DNA from 2 places in the Micromonospora sp. GCM10011541 genome. Region 2 is predicted to be linked to the other one. Evidence: riboswitches for the same ligand, from Rfam matches in the RefSeq annotation. Region 2 holds a riboswitch; the other holds the start of a gene.
The links. A riboswitch is a leader RNA that binds a small molecule or an ion and turns the genes downstream of it on or off. The one in region 2 is predicted to bind thiamine pyrophosphate.
Positions count from the first base shown of each region.

Region 1: another riboswitch for thiamine pyrophosphate. It lies ahead of thiE (thiamine phosphate synthase); the one in region 2 lies ahead of ACFOYX_RS27570 (ECF transporter S component).

Region 1 covers NZ_JBHSBP010000049.1:533,533-543,796, reverse strand. The annotation lists gene thiS (sulfur carrier protein ThiS) at 1-131, opposite strand, end outside; gene thiO (glycine oxidase ThiO) at 122-1,213, opposite strand; gene thiE (thiamine phosphate synthase) at 1,207-1,833, opposite strand; TPP riboswitch at 1,828-1,936, opposite strand; gene ACFOYX_RS19785 (aldo/keto reductase) at 2,235-3,197, opposite strand; gene ACFOYX_RS19780 (ATP-binding cassette domain-containing protein) at 3,279-4,958, opposite strand; gene ACFOYX_RS19775 (class I SAM-dependent methyltransferase) at 5,000-5,605, opposite strand; gene ACFOYX_RS19770 (hypothetical protein) at 5,733-6,941, shown strand; gene truA (tRNA pseudouridine(38-40) synthase TruA) at 7,055-7,888, opposite strand; gene rplQ (50S ribosomal protein L17) at 7,963-8,520, opposite strand; gene ACFOYX_RS19755 (DNA-directed RNA polymerase subunit alpha) at 8,555-9,577, opposite strand; gene rpsD (30S ribosomal protein S4) at 9,674-10,264, opposite strand, start outside.
Region 2 covers NZ_JBHSBP010000065.1:106,872-117,135, reverse strand. The annotation lists gene ACFOYX_RS27595 (acyl-CoA dehydrogenase family protein) at 1-35, opposite strand, end outside; gene ACFOYX_RS27590 (DUF6328 family protein) at 292-795, opposite strand; gene ACFOYX_RS27585 (SIS domain-containing protein) at 922-1,671, opposite strand; gene ACFOYX_RS27580 (AAC(3) family N-acetyltransferase) at 1,668-2,480, opposite strand; gene ACFOYX_RS27575 (alpha/beta hydrolase) at 2,477-3,301, opposite strand; TPP riboswitch at 3,399-3,504, shown strand; gene ACFOYX_RS27570 (ECF transporter S component) at 3,578-4,159, shown strand; gene ACFOYX_RS27565 (ABC transporter ATP-binding protein) at 4,266-5,684, shown strand; gene ACFOYX_RS27560 (energy-coupling factor transporter transmembrane protein EcfT) at 5,681-6,481, shown strand; gene ACFOYX_RS27555 (response regulator transcription factor) at 6,501-7,151, opposite strand; gene ACFOYX_RS27550 (sensor histidine kinase) at 7,148-8,347, opposite strand; gene ACFOYX_RS27545 (hypothetical protein) at 8,503-9,198, shown strand; gene ACFOYX_RS27540 (hypothetical protein) at 9,320-9,568, opposite strand; gene ACFOYX_RS27535 (MTH1187 family thiamine-binding protein) at 9,810-10,106, shown strand.

The sequences.
Region 1 (10,264 bases), on a different contig from region 2:
CCGCGCGGCACCACCTCGCCGTTGACCGCCACCGCGAGCCCGCGCTGCTGGTCGGTGACCGCGCGGACCAGGTCCGCCACGGTCGACCCGCCCGGCAGGTCGCGCCCGGCGCCGTTCACGATCAGTTCCACGTCTCCTCCTCGGCGGTGAACCGGTCGGGTGTGCAGGGCGCCAGCAGCGGGTCCGCCTCGCCGGTGACGATCAGCTCGGTGACCAGGTCGGCGGTGACCGGGGTGAGCACGATGCCGTGCCGGTGGTGCCCGGTGGCGGCGAGCACGCCGGGCCGGCCGGGCAGCCACCCGATGACCGGCGCGTTGTCCGGCGTACCGGGCCGCAGCCCGGCGGACGCCTCGACCAGGTCGTACTCGGTCAGCCCGGGCAGCAGGTCGACGGCGGCGCGGAGCAGCCGCAGCACCGCGCCGGCGGTCACCTCGGTGTCGGCACGCTCCTCGACGGTCGCCCCGACCACCACCTCGCCGGTGTCCCGGGGCACCAGGTAGACCGACTCGCCGTCCGCGTACCCCCGGATCACGTGCCGGAAGCCCGGCGTGCCGCGACCGGGCGCGCGGAGCCGAAGCACCTGCCCCTTCACCGGCCGGACCGGCAGCCCGGTGAGCGCCGCCGCCCCGCAGCCGGCCGCCACCACGGTGACGCCCGCGTCCACGTCGGACAGCCGGTCGACCCGGCCCGGCGCCAGCGTCGCCCCGGCCTGCTCGGCCGCCGCCCGCAACGCGGCGACCAGCCGCCGCGGGTCGACCTGGTGGTCGCCGGTGGCGACCGCGCCGCCGCGCACCCGCGGCGCCAGCGCCGGTTCGCGCTCCCGCAGCTCCGACGGGCGCAGCGGCGTGATCGGCAGCCCCAACCCCTGCTGGTACGACCACAGCCGGCGCGCCTCGGCCAGGTCGTCGCCGGTCAACCCGACCACCAGCGTGCCCTCCGTGCGGTACCCGAATCCGGTGCCGGCGGCGTCGGTCAGCTCGGCGGCGAAGCCCGGCCAGCGGGCGGCGGACTCGGCGAGCAGCCCGGTCAGCTCGCGCTCCCCGAAGTACGCCTCGGCGACCGGCGCGAGCATCCCGGCCGCGACGTACGACGCCCCGGAACCCGGGGCCGGATCGTGCACGACCACCCGCAGCCCCCGCGACGCGCAGCGCCAGGCGATCGCCAGCCCGACCGGTCCCGCCCCCACCACGGCGACGTCCGGTCGGGTCAGCACGTCAGCGCCCCGAGCAGCTCGGCGGTGGCCCGGGCCGGATCCGCGGCCCCGGAGAGCGCCCCGACCACCGCCACCCCGTACGCCCCGGCGGCCCGCAGCGCCGGCACGCTCGCGGCGGTCACCCCGCCGATGGCGATCACCGGAACGTCCACCGCGGCGGCAACCGCGCGCACCCCGGCGGGGCCGATCGGCGCGGGCAGCCCGGTCTTCGTAGTGGTGGCGTGGCAGGGGCCCACGCCCAGGTAGCTGGCCCCGGCGGCGACCGCCTCGGCGGCGCTCCCCGGCTCCCGGGCGGTCGCCCCGAGCACCGCGGCGGAGCCGAGCACCCGACGGGCCGCCCGCACCGGCAGGTCGTCCGCGCCGACGTGCCCGCCCGCGGCGTCGACCGCGAGCGCCACGTGCAGCCGGTCGTTGACCAGGCACGTCGCCCCGTACGGCCGGCAGAGCGCGACCACCCGGCGGGCCAGCTCGTACGCCTGGCGGTCGGTGGCGTCGTCCTCGACGCGGACCTGGACGACCAGCTCGGCGCGGGCCACCGGCAGGGCGGCCCGCAGCACGGTGAGCGGGTCCCGCCCCGGCCGGGTGTCGGTGATCAGATGCAGTCGTCCGAGAGACGGCACGGCAACACTCCTCCCTGCGCCGGCATTACCCGGATCAGGTTCGACGGTCGGGGGCTTCAGCCCCCCTCTCAGCCCGGTGCACCGGGCTCCCGTGGGTTACTTGCGGCCTACCGTACGACGGACGGGCGGATCCGCCAAGGGCAGGGGTCCGCTTTTCCCACTGACCGTCCGGAGTCGACGGCAGGGGCAGCGGGTGACCGTCCGCTCACGCCATGCTGTCCGGATGCCTTCGGCCCCGCGCGTGCCCCGACGGCTGTCGTTCCTGCCGTCCTGCGGCAGTCGGGCCGTCGCCGACGGGCTGCTCACCTGGGCGATGGCGTGGTGGTCGGCAGCGCGAAATGCCCGGCCGCCCACGGTCGGGCGGCCGGGCACGGCGCGCGGCGGGGGGTGGTGCGGGCGGGTCAGAGGATGGCGTCCAGGGCGTCGAGGTCCTCGTCGGTCGGCTGCCAGGCGCCCGCCTCGGCGTTGGCGCGCACCTGCTCGGGCGTGGTGGCGCCGGCGATCACCGAGGTCACCGCCGGCCGGGCGGCCAGCCCGCCGATGGCCACCTGGAGCATGTTGACCCCGCGCTCCGCGGCGTACGCCTCGAGCGCCTCGATGGTGTCCCAGTCGGCGGCGGCCAGGCGCTCGGCGTACCGGCCGCCGCCGGAGAGCCGGCTGCCGGCGGGCGGGGCCTCGTTGCGCTTGTACTTGCCGGTGAGCAGGCCGTTGGCGAGCGGGAAGAACGGCAGCATGCCCAGGCCGAACCGCTCGCACGCGGGGATCACCTCGGCCTCGACGGACCGCTCCAGCAGCGAGTAGTGGTTCTGCGCGGAGATGAAGCGGGTCCGCCCCTGGGACGAGGCGGTCCAGTCGGCGTCGGCGATCTGCCAGCCGGCGAAGTTGGAGTTGCCGAGGTAGCGCACCTTGCCGGCCCGGACCAGGTCGTCCAGGGCGGCGAGGGTCTCGTCGATCGGGGTGCCCGGGTCGGGCTCGTGCATCTGGTACAGGTCGATGTGGTCGGTGTCGAGCCGGCGCAGCGACGCCTCGACGGCGCGGGCGATGTAGCGGCGGGCGCCGCGGGCGCCGAAGTCCGGGCCGTTGCGGCCGTGCATGTCCATGCCGAACTTGGTGGCGACCACCACGTCGTCCCGGCGGCCCTTGAGCGCCTGGCCGAGCAGCTCCTCCGAGCTGCCCTGCGGCTCGCCGTAGATGTCCGCGGTGTCGAAGAAGTTGATCCCGGCGTCGAGGGCGGCGTCGACCACCGCTCGGGTGTCGTCGAGGTCGAGCTTCCGGCCGAAGTTGTTGCAGCCGATGCCGACCACGGACACCACGAGCCCGGAGTCGCCCAGTCGGCGGTAGTTCATCTCAGTCACGAGATCCACCCTATGCCCGCCCGTCCGGGCCCACCCGCGCAGTCGCCAACCGGCGGCCCGCCCTCGGCCGGACGGCCCGCACCGCGCCGATCACTTCACGTCCCAGACCGGCTCGACCGTCTCCACCACCTCGCCGTCGCCCCGGAACAGCACGAACCGGTCGAACGAGCGGGTGAACCAGCGGTCGTGGGTCACCGCGATCACGGTCCCCTCGAACGCGGCCAGCCCCGCCTCCAGCGCCTCGGCGGAGGCCAGGTCGAGGTTGTCCGTCGGCTCGTCGAGCAGCAGCAGGGTCGCCCCGGACAGCTTCAGCAGCAGCACCAGGAACCGCGCCTGCTGCCCACCGGAGAGGGTGCCGAACCGCTGGTCACCCTGGCCGGCCAGCTCGTACCGGCTGAGCGCGGCCATGGCCGCGTGCCGGTCCATCCCGGCGCGGTGCTCGTCGCCCCGCCAGAGGATGTCGACCAGCGTCTTCGCCATCAGCTCGGGCCGGTCGTGGGTCTGCGAGAAGTGCCCGGGCCGGACCCGGGCGCCGAGCCGCACCAGCCCGTCGTGGGCGACGGGCGCGAGCGCGCCCGCCCCGTCCACCGGGGTGTTGGCCGGTTCCGGGTCGGTGCCGCCCCGGGCGAGCAGCCGGAGGAAGTGGGACTTCCCCGTCCCGTTCGCGCCGAGCACGGCGACCCGGTCGCCGTACCAGATCTCCAGGTCGAAGGGGTAGGTCAGGCCGTCGAGCTCGAGCTGCTCGGCGACCACCGCGCGCTTGCCGGTCCGCCCGCCGGTGAGGCGCATCCGGATGTCCTGGTCCTTCGGCGGTACGGGCGGCGGCCCGGCCTCCTCGAACTTGCGCAACCGGGTCTGCGCGGCCTGGTACCGCGAGGCCATCCCGTCGTTGTACGCCGCCTTCTGCTTGTACATCAGCATCAGCTCGCGCAGTTTCTGGTGTTCCTCGTCCCAGCGGCGGCGCAGCTCGTCGAGGCGCGCGTGCCGGGCCACCCGCGCCTCGTGCCAGCTCGCGAAGCCGCCCGGGTGCACCCAGGCGCTGCCGCCCTCGACCGCGACCACCCGGTCGGCGGTCTGCGCCAGCAGCTCCCGGTCGTGCGAGACGTACAGCACCGACTTGCCGGATTCGCGCAGCCGCGCCTCCAGCCACCGCTTGCCGGGCACGTCGAGGAAGTTGTCCGGCTCGTCGAGGAGCAGCACCTCGTCGGTGCCGCGGAGCAGCAGTTCCAGGGCGAAGCGCTTCTGCTGGCCGCCGGAGAGGGTCCGCACCGGACGGTCGCGGGCGGCGTCCCACGGCAGGTCGAGCACGATGGTGGCGACGGTGTCGAAGAGCACCTCGGCGCCGTACCCGCCGGCCTCGCCCCAGGCCGCGAGCGCGTCCGCGTACGCGAGCTGGGCCTTGCCGGCGGCGGTGCTGTACTTGCCGCGGACCTCGGCGTCGCGCATGGCCGCCTCGGTGGCGACGAGCCGGCGGCCGGCGTCGCGCAGTGCCGGCGGGGCGAGTGTGAGCGCCAGGTCGGCGAGCGTGGTGTCGTCCCCGATCATGCCGACGAACTGCCGCATCACGCCGAGGCCGCCGGAGCGGGCGACCGCGCCGGTCTTCACCGGCAGGTCACCGGCGACCATCCGCAGCAGGGTCGTCTTGCCGGCGCCGTTCGGCCCGACCAGGGCCACCTTGGCGCCCTCGCCGACCCGGAACGACACGTCGGAGAAGAGTTCCCGACCGTCGGGCAGGATGTGCCCGACCGCTGCCACGTCCACGTATCCCACGCCGGCATCCTGCCGGAGTGCCCGGGGTGGGCGACACTCGATTACCGGGTGACCCGCAGCACCCGGTAGCCCTTCTGGCTGGCGTGCCGTTCCACCTGCCAGCCCTGCTCGACGAGCCAGCGGTGCAGCGAGTCGCCGCCGAGGTGGCGGGCGACGACCAGCCAGGCGACGCCGTCCGGGGCGAGCCGGGGCAGCCAGCGGCGCAGCAGCTCGTGCAGCTCGGCCTTGCCGATCCGGATCGGCGGGTTGGACCAGAGCTCGGCGAAGGTCAGGTCCGCGGGTACGTCGTCCGGGGCGGCCACCCGCACCCGGTCGGCCACGCCGACCCGGGCGGCGTTGGCGGCGGTGAGCGCGCGGGCCCGCTCGTTGACGTCGACCGCCCAGACAGTGGCGTCCGGGGCGCACGTGGCGAGCACGCAGGTGATCGGGCCGAATCCGCAGCCCAGGTCGAGCAGCGGCCCGGCGGCGCCGGGCGCCGGCAGCTCCGCTTTGCGCAGCAGCACGGCGGTCCCGGGGTCGAGGCGGTCGGCGGAGAAGACGCCGCCGGCCGAGGTGAGGGTGAAGTCGCGCCCGGCGACGGAGAACTCGACCTCGCGCGGCTGGGCGGCGGTCGTGGGTTCAGCGGTGAAGTAGTGGTCGCCGGTCACGTCCGGCATTGTCGCACCGGCCCGATGTGGGCCCGTCGACGGCGTGGCGGACAGCACGCCACGCCACCTTCGCCAGAATTTCCCAATATTACCCTCTAAAGGGGAAATCGGCCTTACTGTGGGCCACATGGTGTATCGGTACGAGTCCGATGAGGACGCCTTCCTGGAGTACCCGGAGCCCGGGTACGACCTGTCGGTGCTCGGCGCCGGTGCGCCTCCGCCCGCCCGGCCCTCGCCGTCCCGCTTCCCGACCCCGTCGCTGCCGCCACCGGCCCGGACCGTGCGGCCGACCCGGCCGCCGGCGGCCGAAGCGAGCCCGAGCCCGGCCCGACCCGCGGTCGACCCGGCCCCGGCCCGGGCCGCTGTGCCAGTGCCGCAATCCGCGCCCACCCAGGCGCCGCAGCCCCCGGCGAGCGCGCCCGGCATCGCCCCGGCCGCTACGTCGGACATCGCCACGGAGACGCCGCCGACCGAGGTTCCCGACCCGAGCCAGCCGCTCGACCTGCCCCGGTCCCGCCACGGCGACCGCAAGCGCGGGGGCGGCCGGACCTGGCAGGTGCTGATCGGCGGCGCGGCCGTCCTGATGCTGCTCGCCCTCTGCGGGCTGGCCGCCGCCGCCCTGCTCCAGAGCCGGACCGCCACCCCGCAGGGCGCCGCGCCGACCGGCCAGCCCATGGCCGAGCAGTCGGCCGCGCCGCACGACGGTCCCGACCTCAACTCCCGGGACACCGACCCGCTGGGGCTGAGCGCCAAGGAGGTGTTCCCCGGCAAGGCGCTGGTGGTCGCCGACGGCCAGCCGGGCTACCAGGTGCTCAAGACCCACTCCAGCGGCAGTTGCGCGGTCGCGGCGACCGGCGAGGTCGCCGACCTGCTGGTCCGGCTCGGCTGCAACCAGGTGGTCCGGGCCACCCTCCGCTCCCCGGACGGCGGCCACCTGCTCACCGCCGGGCTGTTCAACCTGACCGACCTGGCCAGCGCCCAGCGGGCCCGGGACCGGATCCGGCAGATGCTCGACGAGCGGCACGGCCGCCTCCAGGGCATGTCCGCCGGGGCCGACACCGAGGCCGTGGCGAACGCCGCCGCCCGGGTCGGCTGGCAGGTACGCGGCCACTACCTCGCGTACTGCGTGGTGACCCGGGCCGATGGGCAGCGGATCAGCGCCGACGACGCCAAGGTCGGCGAGATCCTGTACGACATGATCGAGGTGCACCTCAACCGCGGCGTGTTGGAGCGGCGGGCGAACGCCGGCGTGGCCAGCCAGCCCACCGACGCCCCGACGGACGGCACCGCCGGCCAGGAGGGCGGCCGCGACGTCCGGGAGTCGCCCGGCACCTGAGCAGCGACCAGGCGGCCCGCCGTCCCCGCCGGCGATGTCCGGCACCGGGACGGCGGGCCGTTCGCCGCCCGGCTCCGGACGGCGGTCGCTCCCCCGCTCCGCGGTTGGCGGGGTCAGCCCTCGACCACCGGCACCCGGAGTCGGCGGGTCAGGTCGGCGCGGCGGGCGTACTCGGCCGGATTCTCCGGATAGCCGACCGCGACCAGGGTCAGCCCGTGCGCGGCCGCCACGGTGACCTCGCTGGAGCGTTCCCGGCGGGTGAGCAGGCTCGCCGGCCACTCGACCGGCCGGCGGCCGTCCCCGGCCACCAGCATCGCGCCGACCAGGCTGCGCACCATCGCCTGGCAGAACGCGTCGGCCTGTACGGTGGCGACCAGGATGCCGTCCGGGTCCCGCCGCCAGTCCAGCCGGGTCACCTCGCGCAGCGTGGTGGCGTTCTCCTTGCGCCGGCAGTACGCGGCGAAGTCGTGCTCCCCGACGAGGCCCGATGCGGCGGCGTTCAGCGCGGTGAGATCGAGCGGCTTGGGCCAGGCCAGGGTGTCGCGCCGGCGCAGCGGCTCGGCACCCCAGGGGGCGTCGGTGACGCGGTACTCGTAGCGGCGGAAGGTCGCCGCGAAGCGGGCGTCGAAGTCGGCGGGGACCTCGGTCATCGCCCGGACCCGCACGTCGGTGGGGAGCAGCCGGGCCAGCCGGCGCAGCAGCCGGCCCTCGTGCTCCCGCCACACGGCGGTGGGCAGGTCGAGGTGGCAGACCTGGCCGGCGGCGTGCACGCCGGCGTCGGTGCGGCCGGCCACGGTCAGCCCGGTCGCGGTCCCCGCGCCGAGCACCAGGTCCAGCGTCTCGACGAGCACCCCGGCGACGGTGCGCCGGGTCGGCTGGGCGGCCCAACCGGAGAAGTCGGTGCCGTCGTAGGAGACGTCCAGCCGCAGCCGGATCCGCTCGTCCACCTCGTACCTCCCGTTCACGGCGTCGGGCCCGGCACCCCAGGAAGGGATGCCGGGCCCGACGATGCTGCCTGTGCTCAGGCCTTGTTCTCGGTGGCCTCGTCGCTGTCCTCGCGGGCGGCGTCGGTGTCACCGGACGCCGACACCGGCGCCTCGGAGTCCTGGTCGACCGGGGTCGACTCCGGGGTCTCCTCGGCCGGGGCGAGCGCCTCGACCTTGTCCTGCTGGGCGGCCTTGCGGGCGGCGGTCTTCTTGTTCGCCTTCGGCTCGGCGACCTGAAGCTCCTCCACCAGCTCGATGATCGCCATCGGAGCGGCGTCACCCTTGCGCGGACCGGTCTTCACGATCCGGGTGTAGCCACCGTTGCGGTTGGCGTACCGGGGCGCGATCTGGTCGAACAGGGCGTAGACCACGTCCTTGTCCTTGACGACGCCCAGCACCCGCCGCCGCGCGGCGAGGTCGCCCCGCTTCGCCTTGGTGATGAGCTGCTCGGCCAGCGGACGCAGCCGCCGGGCCTTCGTCTCGGTGGTCTGGATCTTGCCGTGCTGGAACAGCGCGGTGGCCAGGTTGGCCAGCATCAGCCGCTCGTGCGCGGGGCTGCCGCCGAGGCGGGGGCCCTTGGTGGGCGTGGGCATGCTTGGTGCTCCTCAGGTGTGGCGGCAGCGCGGACTAGAGCTGCTCGGTCTCGCGGTAGTCGTCGGTGTCGTAGTCGGCCTCGCCGAAGGCGTCCACGACGTGCGCCGGGTCGAAGTTCGGGGCCGAGTCCTTCAGCCCGAGACCCATCCCGGCGAGCTTCATCTTGACCTCGTCGATCGACTTCTGACCGAAATTCCGGATGTCGAGGAGGTCGGCCTCGGTACGCCCGATGAGCTCACCAACGGAGTTGATGCCCTCGCGCTTGAGGCAGTTGTAGGAGCGGACGGTGAGGTCCAGCTCCTCGATCGGCAGGGCCAGGTCCGCCGCCAGCTGCGCGTCCTGCGGGGACGGCCCGATGTCGATGCCCTCGGCGGTCTCGTCCAGCTCCCGGGCCAGCCCGAAGAGCTCCACCAGCGTCGAGCCGGCCGAGGCCAGCGCGGTGCGCGGGCCCATCGACGGCTTGGTCTCGACGTCGATGATCAGCCGGTCGAAGTCGGTCCGCTGCTCGACGCGGGTCGCCTCGACGCGGTACGTCACCTTGAGCACCGGCGAGTAGATCGAGTCGACCGGGATCCGGCCGATCTCGGCGCCGGCCTGCTTGTTCTGCGCGGCCGTGACGTAGCCCCGGCCCCGCTCGACGGTCAGCTCCATGTCGAGCCGGCCCTTGCCGTTCAGGGTGGCGAGCTTCAGGTCCGGGTTGTGCACCGAGACACCGGCCGGGGGCTGGATGTCACCGGCGGTCACGTCGCCCGGGCCCTGCTTGCGCAGGTACATGCTGACCGGCTCGTCGTGCTCGGAGCTGACGCAGAGCTCCTTGATGTTCATGACGAGCTCGACCACGTCCTCCTTGACACCGGGGATGGTGGTGAACTCGTGCAGGACACCGTCGATCTTGATCGAGGTGACCGCCGCACCCGGGATGGACGACAGCAGCGTACGCCGCAGCGAGTTGCCCAGGGTGTAGCCGAAGCCCGGCTCCAGCGGCTCGATGGTGAACCGGGAGCGGGTCTCGTTGATCGACTCTTCGGAGAGAGACGGTCGCTGGCTGATGAGCATTTCTTCTCTTCTCTTCCGGGGCGCCCGCTATATGACGCCCACGACACAAACTGTTCCGGTGGCCCGCCCCGGAGGGCGGGCCACCGCAACGAGCCCTTACTTGGAGTAGAGCTCGACGATCAGCTGCTCCTGGACCTGGGTGTCGATCACCTGGCGGGCCGGGAGCGAGTGCACGAGGATCTTCATCTGGCTGGGGATGGCCTCCAGCCAGGCCGGCACCGACCGGGAACCGGCCTGGGCCTGCGCGACGATGAACGGGGTCAGCTCCTTGCTCTTCCCCCGCACCTCGATGATGTCGTGCTCCTTGACGCGGTACGACGGGATGTCGACCTTCTTGCCGTTCACCGTGAAGTGGCCGTGCTTGACCAGCTGGCGGGCCATGTCCCGGGACGAGGCGTAGCCAGCCCGGTAAACGACGTTGTCCAGCCGCGACTCGAGGATCTGCAGGAGGACCTCACCGGTCTTGGCCTGCTTGCCCACGGCCTCCTCGTAGTAACCGCGGAACTGCTTCTCCAGCACGCCGTAGACACGGCGGGCCTTCTGCTTCTCACGGAGCTGGAGCAGGTACTCCGTCTCCTTGGTGCGGCCGCGGCCGTGCTGCCCGGGCGGGAACGGCCGGGACTCGAACGGGCACTTCGGGCCATCGCACTTGCTGCCCTTGAGGAACAGCTTCATCTTCTCCCGCCG
Region 2 (10,264 bases):
GCGGGCAGCGGTGCGGCGCCGCCGGCCTCGTCGATCGCGGCGGCGGTCGTGGCCGCCTCGCCCCCGGGCGCCGGGGGGCCGTGGTCGGGATCGTCGATCGGCGCCACCCGTCCGGTGGGGCCGCCCGCGCCCTGCGTTCCGTCCGGTCGGCTGTTCTGTGTCGTGGTCACGGCTGCCCCCTCGAACCTCGGTCCGGCTGCGTCAACGTGCGCGACAAAAATGACGCTACCCCCGGGTGTTACCCAGGGGTAGCGTTCTTGGCACGTCCGATTTGGCGGGATGACAGCGGGCTCAGTCGCCGGCGAGCACCTGCGGGTCGTCGTCATCGTCGTCGATGTCGTCCTCGCCCCAGTTGCGCCGGGCGAACGGCAGGATCACCCAGAAGGCCAGGAACCAGATCCCGGTGACCGCGCTGAGCAGCAAGGCGACCGGCCGGCTGAGCACGAAGTCGGTGATCAGCAGGACGGCGCTGACCATCGAGATCAGCATGAAGCCAAGGCCCCCGCCGGCCATCCGGTGGGCGAACCGGACCAGCTCCGGCTTGCGCCCCTGCCGGAACAGCGCCCGGTGGAAGGCGACCGGCGAGATGATCATCGCGGTGGCCGCCGCGGCGCCCAGCAACGCGACGATGTAGACGTTCTTCTGGAAGTCGGTGACGCGGGTGAAACCGTTGCTGAACGGCAGGGTCAGCAGGAAGGCGAAAAGGATCTGCACCCCGGTCTGCGCCACCCGCAGCTCCTGCAGCAGGTCGGCGAAGTTGCGCTGCCAGCGCTGCTTCTCGGTTTCCCTGGACACCGACCACCTCCACGAAGACGGTACTGCCGGCGGGGAGCACCCCGTCGGCAGCTGAGCCTTTGCCCCGCCGGACGTTTCGCGAAACCGCCTCGCGGACGCCCGCCGCCCGGGCCGGGGGCGAACCGGTCACGCCCCCCGGCGGATCCGGCCGGCGTACCGGGCCTCCAGCTCGGCGTTGTGCTCGTCGCCGCCGGTGATGTTGGCCGACAGGTAGACCGGGGGCCGCTCCCCCGCCGCCAGCAACCGGGCCACCACCTCCGCCACGATCTGCTGGGCCAGCAGCGCGGCCGTGATCGAGGAGACCGCGCCGACCGCGCCGCCGCCGGGCAGCGGCAGGGTGGCGTCGCCGTACGGGGCGCCGTTGTCGAGCACCACGTCGGCGAAGTCGGCGAGCTTACGGCCCGACGGGTGGCGGGACGTCATCCGCCCCGAGTGCTCGGCCGAGGTGATCGCCACCAGGGCGTGTCCCCGCTCCTTGACCAGGGCCGCGAACTCGACCATGGCCCCGTTGACGCCCGAGTTGGAGGCGAGCACGAACACGTCCTGCGGGCGTACCGGGGCCAGCTCGTAGAGCCGGTGCGCCACGGCCAGGTCGCGTTCCAGCTTCGGACCGAGGACGTCGGCCGGCTCACCGCCGTAGAGCACCAGGTCGCGCAGCGCGATCCGGTTGGTGGGCACCAGCCCGCCGGCCCGGCCGGCGATCTCCATGGCGAGCGCCTCGGAGTGGCCGGTGCCGAACGCGTGCACCACCCCGTCGGCGCGCAACGCCTCGGCGATCAGGTCGGCGGCCCGACCCACCACCTCGCGCTGGCCGGCGGCCACCCGACCGATCGTGTCGGTCACCACCGCCAGGTACGCCTCCGCGCTCACCGTCATGCTTCCTCCGTCCGTCGGTTCCGGGCCAGCCACTCCCCCGCGAAGTCGACCGCCGCCCGCTGCCTCATCAACCGGCCCGTCCCGTCCCCGACCGCGCCCACCCGTACCGCGCCGGTGGCCTCGAAGTCGTCGCCGAGCCGGGCGAAGTCGCTCTCGTCCAGGTCCACGTCCGCCCACCACACCCACTCCCGGCCACCGTCGCCGGTCCGCACCGCCGCGCCGCAGCGCTGCCGGGGCGGCGCCGGCCGCCGGTACTCGGCCAGGTGCAGCGAGGTGTTCGAGCCGTGGTCGACGCCCAGCAGCAGCACGTCGGCGTCGAGGTCGTGCAGCCGGGCCAGCGGGGAGCCCTCGCCCAGCATGTCGGCCAGGGCGTGGCCGGCGACGATCCGCCCGGCGGCCGGGCCGAGCGCGGCGAAGGAGACCTGCGGGTGATCGCTGCGCAGCGCGCCCGGCCAGGTACGCACCTGCTCCGCGAGCGTGCCCATGAACCGGCTCGGCGTCAGCGCCGGGTCGAAGCCGGGCAGCTCCGCCCGGATCACCGGCCACCAGTCCGCCGGCACGGGCGGATTGTTCCAGCCCGCCGGGTCGCTGTTCTCCGGGGTGTGGGTGGGCACCACGAGGGTCCCGTCCGGCCCCAGCACGTCGCGCAGGGCCAGCATCACCGTCTCCGGCCCGCCGCAGACGAAGCCGAGCGGGCGCAGCGCCGCGTGCACCAGGAGCGCACCGCCGGGGCGTACGCCGAGGTCGCGGAACTGGGCGGCGAGCGACGCGCGGGTGTGCGGCCGGGCCGGCGCGGGCGTCGCGATCACGCGGCGGTCCGGGCGATGATCGCCTCGGCCAGCGGCCCGGGCGCCTCGTCGGGGATCCAGTGGGTGACGCCGGAGAGTTCCACGAAGCGGTAGTCGCCGGTCACGTGGGACGCGCAGGCCTCGGCGGCGGTCCGGCCGATCGCGATGTCCTTGTCGCTCCAGACGAAGGTGGTCGGCACGGTGGTCGGGCCGACGGCCTTCATGTCCGCCCCCGACATCGCCCGATACCAGTTCAGCGCGGCGGTCAGCGCGCCCGGCGCACGCATCGGGTCGGCGTAGCGGGCGACCCGCGCCGCGTCACCCACCCCGCCGAGCAGCTTGCGCAGCGCGGTGGCGTTGAGGGCCAGCAGCACCTTCTCGGCCTTGCCCGGCTTGCGGAACAGCGCGATGTAGGCGGAGCGGGCCTTCTGCTGGGGGTCGGTGGCGAGCGCATGGGCCATCGCCGCCGGGTGCGGCACCGAGACCGCGGTGAGGGTGCGGACCCGGCGCGGGTGCGCGGCCCCGAGACCCCACGCCACGATCGCGCCCCAGTCGTGCCCCACCACATGCGCGGACTCCACCCCGAGCGCGTCGAGCACACCGGCCGCGTCGGCCACCAGCTCCGGGATCCGGTACGCCTCGACTTCCGCCGGCCGCGCGCCCGGCGCGTAGCCCCGCTGGTCCAGCGCGTACGTGCGCAGCCCCGCCGCGTGCAGCGCGGGGACCACGTCGTCCCACTCGCCGCCGTGCTGCGGGAAGCCGTGCAGCAGCAGGACGGGTACGCCGTCCTCGGGACCGCCGGTGCGTACCTCGAACGTCAGACCTCGCGCGTCGACCCGCATGATCGTCACCCTACCCAGCGGGCCGGGTCGGGGCCGGAACGCGACCACCTGCTGGGCCGGCACCCCTGGTCGGTGCTAGCGTCTGCCGAGACAACTTCACATCCGACAGGGGAGCGCACAGCGCTGAGAGTGCGGGCATCGCCCGCAGACCCTCGAACCTGATCTGGGTAATGCCAGCGCAGGGAGTTCGGTCGACCTCCAGCCGCGCCGCCGTCCGGTGACACCGGGCGCGGCGTGCGTCTTCTCCTGGTTCGTTTCACTGGACTGGGAGCAACCATGGACAACACCGCCAACCGGTGGCGCACCATCGACATCGTCATCGCCTCGGTGCTCGGGGTGGCCTTCGGCGTCATCTTCTGGGCCTGGGGCCTGCTGTGGAACGGGCCGGCGGACGCCATCCCGCTGCCCGGCCGGGCCGTGCTGTACGGCGTCTGGCTGGTGCCCGCCGTGCTGGGCGCGCTGATCATCCGCAAGCCGGGCGCCGCGTTCTTCACGCTCACCTTCGCCGCGCTGGTCTCCGTCGCGCTCGGCAGCAGCTGGGGCTGGACGCTGGTCGTGCAGGGCCCGCTCGAGGCGGCGGCGGCGGAACTCGCCTTCGCGGTCTTCGGGTACCGCACCTACCGACTGCCGGTGGCGCTGCTGGCGGCCACCCTCGCCGGGCTCGCCGCCTCGCTCTACGACGTGTTCATCTGGTACCCGGGCACCGCGTGGGGCAGCTTCCGCCTTCCGTACATCCTGATCACGGCGGTCAGCTCCCTGGTCGTGGCCGGCCTGGGCAGCGTCGCCCTGACCCGCGCCCTGGCGGGGACGGGCGTCCTCGACCGCTTCCCCGCCGGCCGCGAACGCCCCGCCGTCTGACCGCCACCCCCGCACCCGGAGCCGCGTTGATCATGAGGTTGTCGTCATCCGGCGCGGCGTGCCGGGACGACAACTTCATGATCGCCGGACGAGAGGGGGTGGAGCGGTGAGCGCCGTGCAGCTGCGGGGGTTCGGGTGGCGGCACGCGGGCCGGAAGGCGTGGGCGGTGCGCGGGGTGGACCTGCGCGTCGAGGCCGGCGAGCGGGTACTGCTACTCGGGCCCTCGGGAGCCGGGAAGAGCACCCTGCTCAGCGCGCTAGCCGGGCTGCTGCCCGAGGACTCCGGTGAGCAGGAGGGCACCGTCGAGATCGACGGGCTTGACCCGCGCAAGGCCCGGGAACGGGTCGGCATCGTCTTCCAGGACCCGGAGACCCAGCTGGTGATGGCCCGCTGCGGCGACGACGTCGCGTTCGGGCTGGAGAACCGGGGCGTACCGGCCGACGAGATCTGGCCCCGGGTGGACGAGGCGCTGCACCGGGTCGGCTTCCCGTACCACCGGGACCGGCCCACCGCCGCCCTCTCCGGCGGCGAGCAGCAGCGGCTCGCGCTGGCCGGGGCGCTGGCCCTGCGGCCGACGCTGCTGCTGCTCGACGAGCCGACCGCCAACCTCGACCCGGCCGGCGCGGCGCTGGTCCGGCGGGCCGTCGCGGACGCCGTCGACGCGGACACCACGCTGATCCTGGTCGAGCACCGGGTCGCCGAGGCGCTGCCGCTGGTCGACCGGGTGGTCGTCCTCGAACCCGGTGGCGGGGTCCGGGCCGACGGACCGCCCGCCGCGGTCTTCGCCGCGCACGGCGACGCGCTCGCCGCCGAGGGCGTCTGGGTGCCGGGTCGGATCGTCGCGCCCCGGCACGCGACCGCGCCGGCCGGCGAGCCGCTGATCACCGCCGACCGGCTCGGCCTGCCGCCCCGGCTGGCCCCCACCGACCTGTCCGTACGCGCCGGCGAGGCGCTCGCCGTCCTCGGCCCCAACGGCGCCGGGAAGTCCACCCTGGCCCTGCTCCTCGGCGGACTGCTCCGCCCCGGCACCGGCACGGCCAGCGCCACCGCCGCGCTGGCCGGCCGGGACGCCGGCACTCCCCCGCACCGCTGGCGGGCGCCCGCCCTGGCCGGGCGGATCGGCTCGGTCTTCCAGGACCCGGAGCACCAGTTCGTCACCGGCACCGTCTTCGACGAGCTGGCGCTCGGCCCGCGCCGGACCGGCCGGTCTGAGGCGGCCGTGCGGGCCACGGTCGAGGCGCTGCTGGAACGGCTCCGGCTGGCGAAGCTGGCCGGCGCCAACCCGTACACCCTCTCCGGCGGCGAGGCGCGGCGGCTGAGCGTGGCGACCGCCCTGGCCACCGCGCCCCGCCTGCTGATCTGCGACGAACCCACCTTCGGTCAGGACCGGCGGACCTGGCGGGAGCTGGTCGACCTCTTCGCCGAGCTGCGCGACGCCGGGCACGGCGTCGTCACCGTCACCCACGACCCGGACTTCGTCGCCGCGCTGGCGGACCGGACCGTCATCCTGGAGCGCCGGGCATGATCGTCATCGAGCCGGTCGCCGCGCCCGGTGCGCCGCTGGCCCGGCGCAATCCGGTCGCGAAGCTGGCCGCCGCGCTGGTCTTCTCGGTCGCCCTGATCGCCACCCTGGACCCGGTGGCCCCGGCGATCGCCATCGCGATCGAGCTGGGCGTGCTGCCGCTGTTCGGCGTGCGTTACCGGGTGCTGGCCCGGCGGGCCTGGCCGCTGCTGGCCGGCGCCGCCGGCATCGTGGTCACGCTGGTGCTGTTCGCCGCGGACCGGTCCGGCCGGGTGCTGGTCGAGGCCGGGCCGGTGACGGTGACGTCGGGGGTGCTGCTGACCGCGCTGGGGCTGGTGCTGCGGATGCTCGCGGTGGCGCTGCCCGGCGTGATCGTCTTCGCCACCACCGACCCGACCGACCTGGCCGACGCGCTGATCCAGAACGCGAAGGCGCCGGCCCGCTTCGCCATCGGCGCGCTGGCCGCGTTCCGGTTGGTGCCCCTGCTCGGCCAGGAATGGCAGATGATCAGCATGGCCCGGCGGGCCCGGGGCGTGGACGCCGGCCGCAACCCCCTGGCCCGGCTGCGGCTCTTCGTCTCGACCGCGTTCGCCCTGCTGGTCGGGGCGATCCGCCGGGGCACCCGGCTCGCGGTGGCGATGGACGCCCGCGGCTTCGACGCCGGCACCCCGCGCACCGTCGCCCGCCGACAGCGCTTCACCACGGCGGACGGGCTGCTGATCGCCGGGGCGGCGGCGCTGGCCGGCGGCGCGCTCGCGGCCAGCATCCTGCTCGGCACCTTCCGCCCGCTGCTCGGCTGAGAAGCCGGCGAGTGCTCCGTCACCGCCGGAGCTGCGCCACCCCGGCCTGGTACGCCAGCACGACCGCCTGCACCCGGTCCCGCACCCCCAGCTTGGCGAAGATGCGGTTGACGTGCGTCTTCACGGTCGCCTCGCCGACGAAGAGCTGGCCGGCGATCTCGCGGTTGGACAAACCGAGGGCCATCATCCGCAGCACCTCGGTCTCCCGGAGGGTCAGGTCCGCCAGGCCGGGGCTGCCGGCGACCGGCGCCGTCGCGGTGTAGTGGTCGATCAGCCGACGGGTGATCGACGGGGACAGCAGGGCGTCGCCGCGGGCGGCCGTCCGCAGGGCCTCGGCCAGATCCTTCGGCGGCGTGGTCTTGAGCATGAATCCGGACGCGCCGGCGCGCAGCGCCCGGTAGACGTACTCGTCGAGGTCGAAGGTGGTCAGCATGATGATCCGGACGTCCGCCCGCGCGGCCAGGATGCGCTCGGTCGCGGCGATCCCGTCGAGCCGCGGCATGTGGATGTCCATCAGCACGACGTCGGGCTGGAACCGGGCCGCGAGCAGCACGGCATCCTCGCCGTCGGCGGCGTCGGCGACCACCTCGATGTCGGGCTGCGCACCGAGGATCATCCGCAGCCCGCCGCGGACCAGCGCCTCGTCGTCGGCGATGAGGACCCGGATCACGTTGTGGTCCCCGTCGTGGAGAGCGCGGAAGCCGACGCCTCGGGATCGAAGGGCAGTTCGACCCGCACCTCGAAGCCGCCGTCCACCCGCGGGCCGGCGGTGACCGTGCCGCCGAACAACTCCGCCCGTTCCCGGATCCCCGTCAGGCCGTGACCGGTGCCGTTGCTGCGGCGGGCGGGGCCCGGTCCGTCGTCGACGACGTGCAACCGCAGGGCGTTACCGCCCACCTCGACGGAGACGTCGACGGTCGACCCCGGTGCGTGCCGGGCGGCGTTCGTCAGCGCCTCCTGCAGGATGCGGTAACCGCTGACGTCGGCGGCCACCGGGACCGTCGTGAGGTCGCCCGTGACCCGCACCTCGACCCGGCCGCCGGCGATGCGTACCGCGGCGGTCAACGGGTCGATCCGCCGCAACGACGGGAGCCCTTCCGGGGCGGCCTCCGCGCCCCGGAGGATGACGAGCAGCCGACGCAACTCGGTGACCACCTCGCGCCCGACGTCCTGCACCGCCTCGAGCGATTCGCGGGCCTGGTCGGCGTCCGAGTCGAGCACGGCCTGCGCCGCGCCGGCCTGGAGCACCATCACCGAGACGCCGTGGGAGACGATGTCGTGCAGCTCCCGGGCCACCCGCAGCCGCTCGTCGGTCCGGGCGGCGGCTTCCCGTTCGGCGGCGAGCGCGACCAGCCGGGCGGCCTGCGCCCGACGCATCCGCACGGCGTAGCCGGGGCCCAGCACGGCGAGCCCGACGAAGAGGATGAACATCCAGTCGGAGTCGCCCGCGGCGAGGTTCTCGATCCCGAGCGAGCCGAAGTAGCTGACCGCGGCGACCGCCGGCGCGGCCCGCCCACCGACGGCGATGCCGGCGAAGCAGGCGGCGACCAGCGCGAGCAGCGGTACGACCGGCCACTCCGGAAGCACCGGCGTGAGGCTCTGCGCGGTGAAGCAGGCGCCGGCCAGGACGGCGGCCGCCCGGGGGTACGCCGTGCAGCCCGCCACCGCGAGGCCGTAGCCGGCCAGCAGCACGGTGAGCACGGCGAGCCAGCCGCCGGGCAGCGCGGCGATGTCCGGCCCCTGTCCCTCGACGTAGCCGGCGAGCGGGACGTACAGCTCGGCCAGGCCGAACGCGAACAGCGCGACACCCGCGACGAGGACCGCGCCGCGGCGCCAGCGGGATCGGATGTCGAGGGCGGCGGACATGGTGGGAAGGGTATCGGCGGAGCCGGCGGCCCGGCGTCCACCCACGGGTGTAGGAGGGCCGGGCGGAACTCCACCCGCGGATCAACTTCGCGGCGGACGACCCGCCCGGACCCGACTCCTAGCGTCCATCACACAGCTTCGAGAGGGAGATTCTGATGGATGACAGGACCGGATGGCGGTACGGCCGGCGGCTCACGGCGGTCGCCCTGGCCGCGGGCGGTGTGCTGTACGGCGTCGCGAACGCCTTCTACTGGGTGATGTTCCCGGACGACGTGTCCGAGACCGCCGGCAACGTGGCGGTGGCCGCCGGGAACCTGGGCGCCTGGCGGGCGGAGACCGTCCTGTTCGCACTGGCACATCTGCTGCTGCTGCCGGCGATGGCCGGACTGGCCGCCGCCCTCGGCCGGCGCAAGCCGCTCGTCGCCGCCATCGGCGGCAGCGTCGCCCTCCTCGGCCTCTACTTCTCCGGCGTCCACCTCTGGCATTACAACGCGTTCTTCGGGGCCCTCGCCGGCGCCGGCGTCGACGCGGACGCCGCCCGGCCGGTCGTCGACGCCCTCGACAACGATCCGTTCGTGATGGCGTCGTTCGCCGTGTGGCTGCTGGGCTGGCTGGTCGGGCTGCTGGTGCTGGCCTTCGGCGCCTGGCGCGCCGGCCTGGTGTCGCTGTGGGTGCCGCTCGTCCTCACCGGCGGGCAGGTGCTCGACATCGTCACCGAGGGGGCCCCGCTCAAGATCGCGGTCAGCCTGCTGATGGTGGCCGGGCTGTTCGGCCTGGCCCGCGGTGTCGACCGCCGTCGCCCGGCCGACTCGCCGGGCGAGGCGAAGGCCGCGCTGGCCGCACAAACCTGAGCCGGGGTACGGGGACGTGGGCGGGGTCGCCGCATCGCGCGACCCCGCCCACGTGCGTCCCGTCCCGGCCGTCGGTGCGACGGCCGGGATCGTCGGCCCGCCGCCGGCCGCGCCCTACAACTCAGCTGCGGCGGAAGGCGTACCGGCGGGTCTGGCCGGCGCGCTGGCTGCGCCCGGCGAACCGGGCGTCCCGACCGGCCGGCGGACCGCCCTTCGGCGGTGGCGGGATCTCCGCCTGCGTCGACGCCGGCAGGGCGACCGGCGCGGCCGGTGCCACCGCGGGGATGTCGACGTCGGGCAGGGTCACGTCCACCACGGACGGCCCGGACGACGGCTTACGGGACTTCTTCGGACTGCGTTTGGCGGGCATACGCTGCCTCCTGACTGCGGGGCGCCGGTGGCGCGGCGAGCGGGGAACGGGGCTGCCCCGGCGGGCCCGACCACGGAGGACGTCGCGACGACGGCGGCGAGTGGCATGCGGACGCCCGGAGCAGCGGCCCGCGGCGACGGCGGCGGGCCAGCTTCCGAAAAAAGGGCGTCAGTTACGCATGCCCCGAGGCTATCCGACGGCCCGGGCGACCCGCAGCCGAATTACTGGCACGATCGGCGACATGCTGATCGCGTTCTCGATCACCCCGCTCGGCGTGGGTGAATCCGTCGGTGACCTGGTCGCCGAGGCCGTCCGGGTGGTCCGCGAGTCCGGGCTGCCGAACCGGACCGACGCCATGTTCACCACCGTGGACGGCGAGTGGGACGAGGTGATGGCGGTGGTGAAGCGCGCCGTCGACACCGTCGCCGCCCGGGCACCCCGGGTCAGCCTGGTGCTGAAGGCGGACGTCCGGCCCGGGGTGACCGACGCGATGCACGCGAAGGTCGCCCGCATCGAGGCCCGGCTGGCCGAGGGCTGACCCGGGCCGACGCGGCCGCTGCGCCGCACCGACGGCCGGCTGCCCGACCCCGACCGCCACACCGCGCTGACGGTGCGCTCACCCGACGTCGATGAGTCGCCCCGGGCCGCCGTCGACCGCGATACGGTCGCAGGACGGGCAGTCCGGCGAGAGGTGGC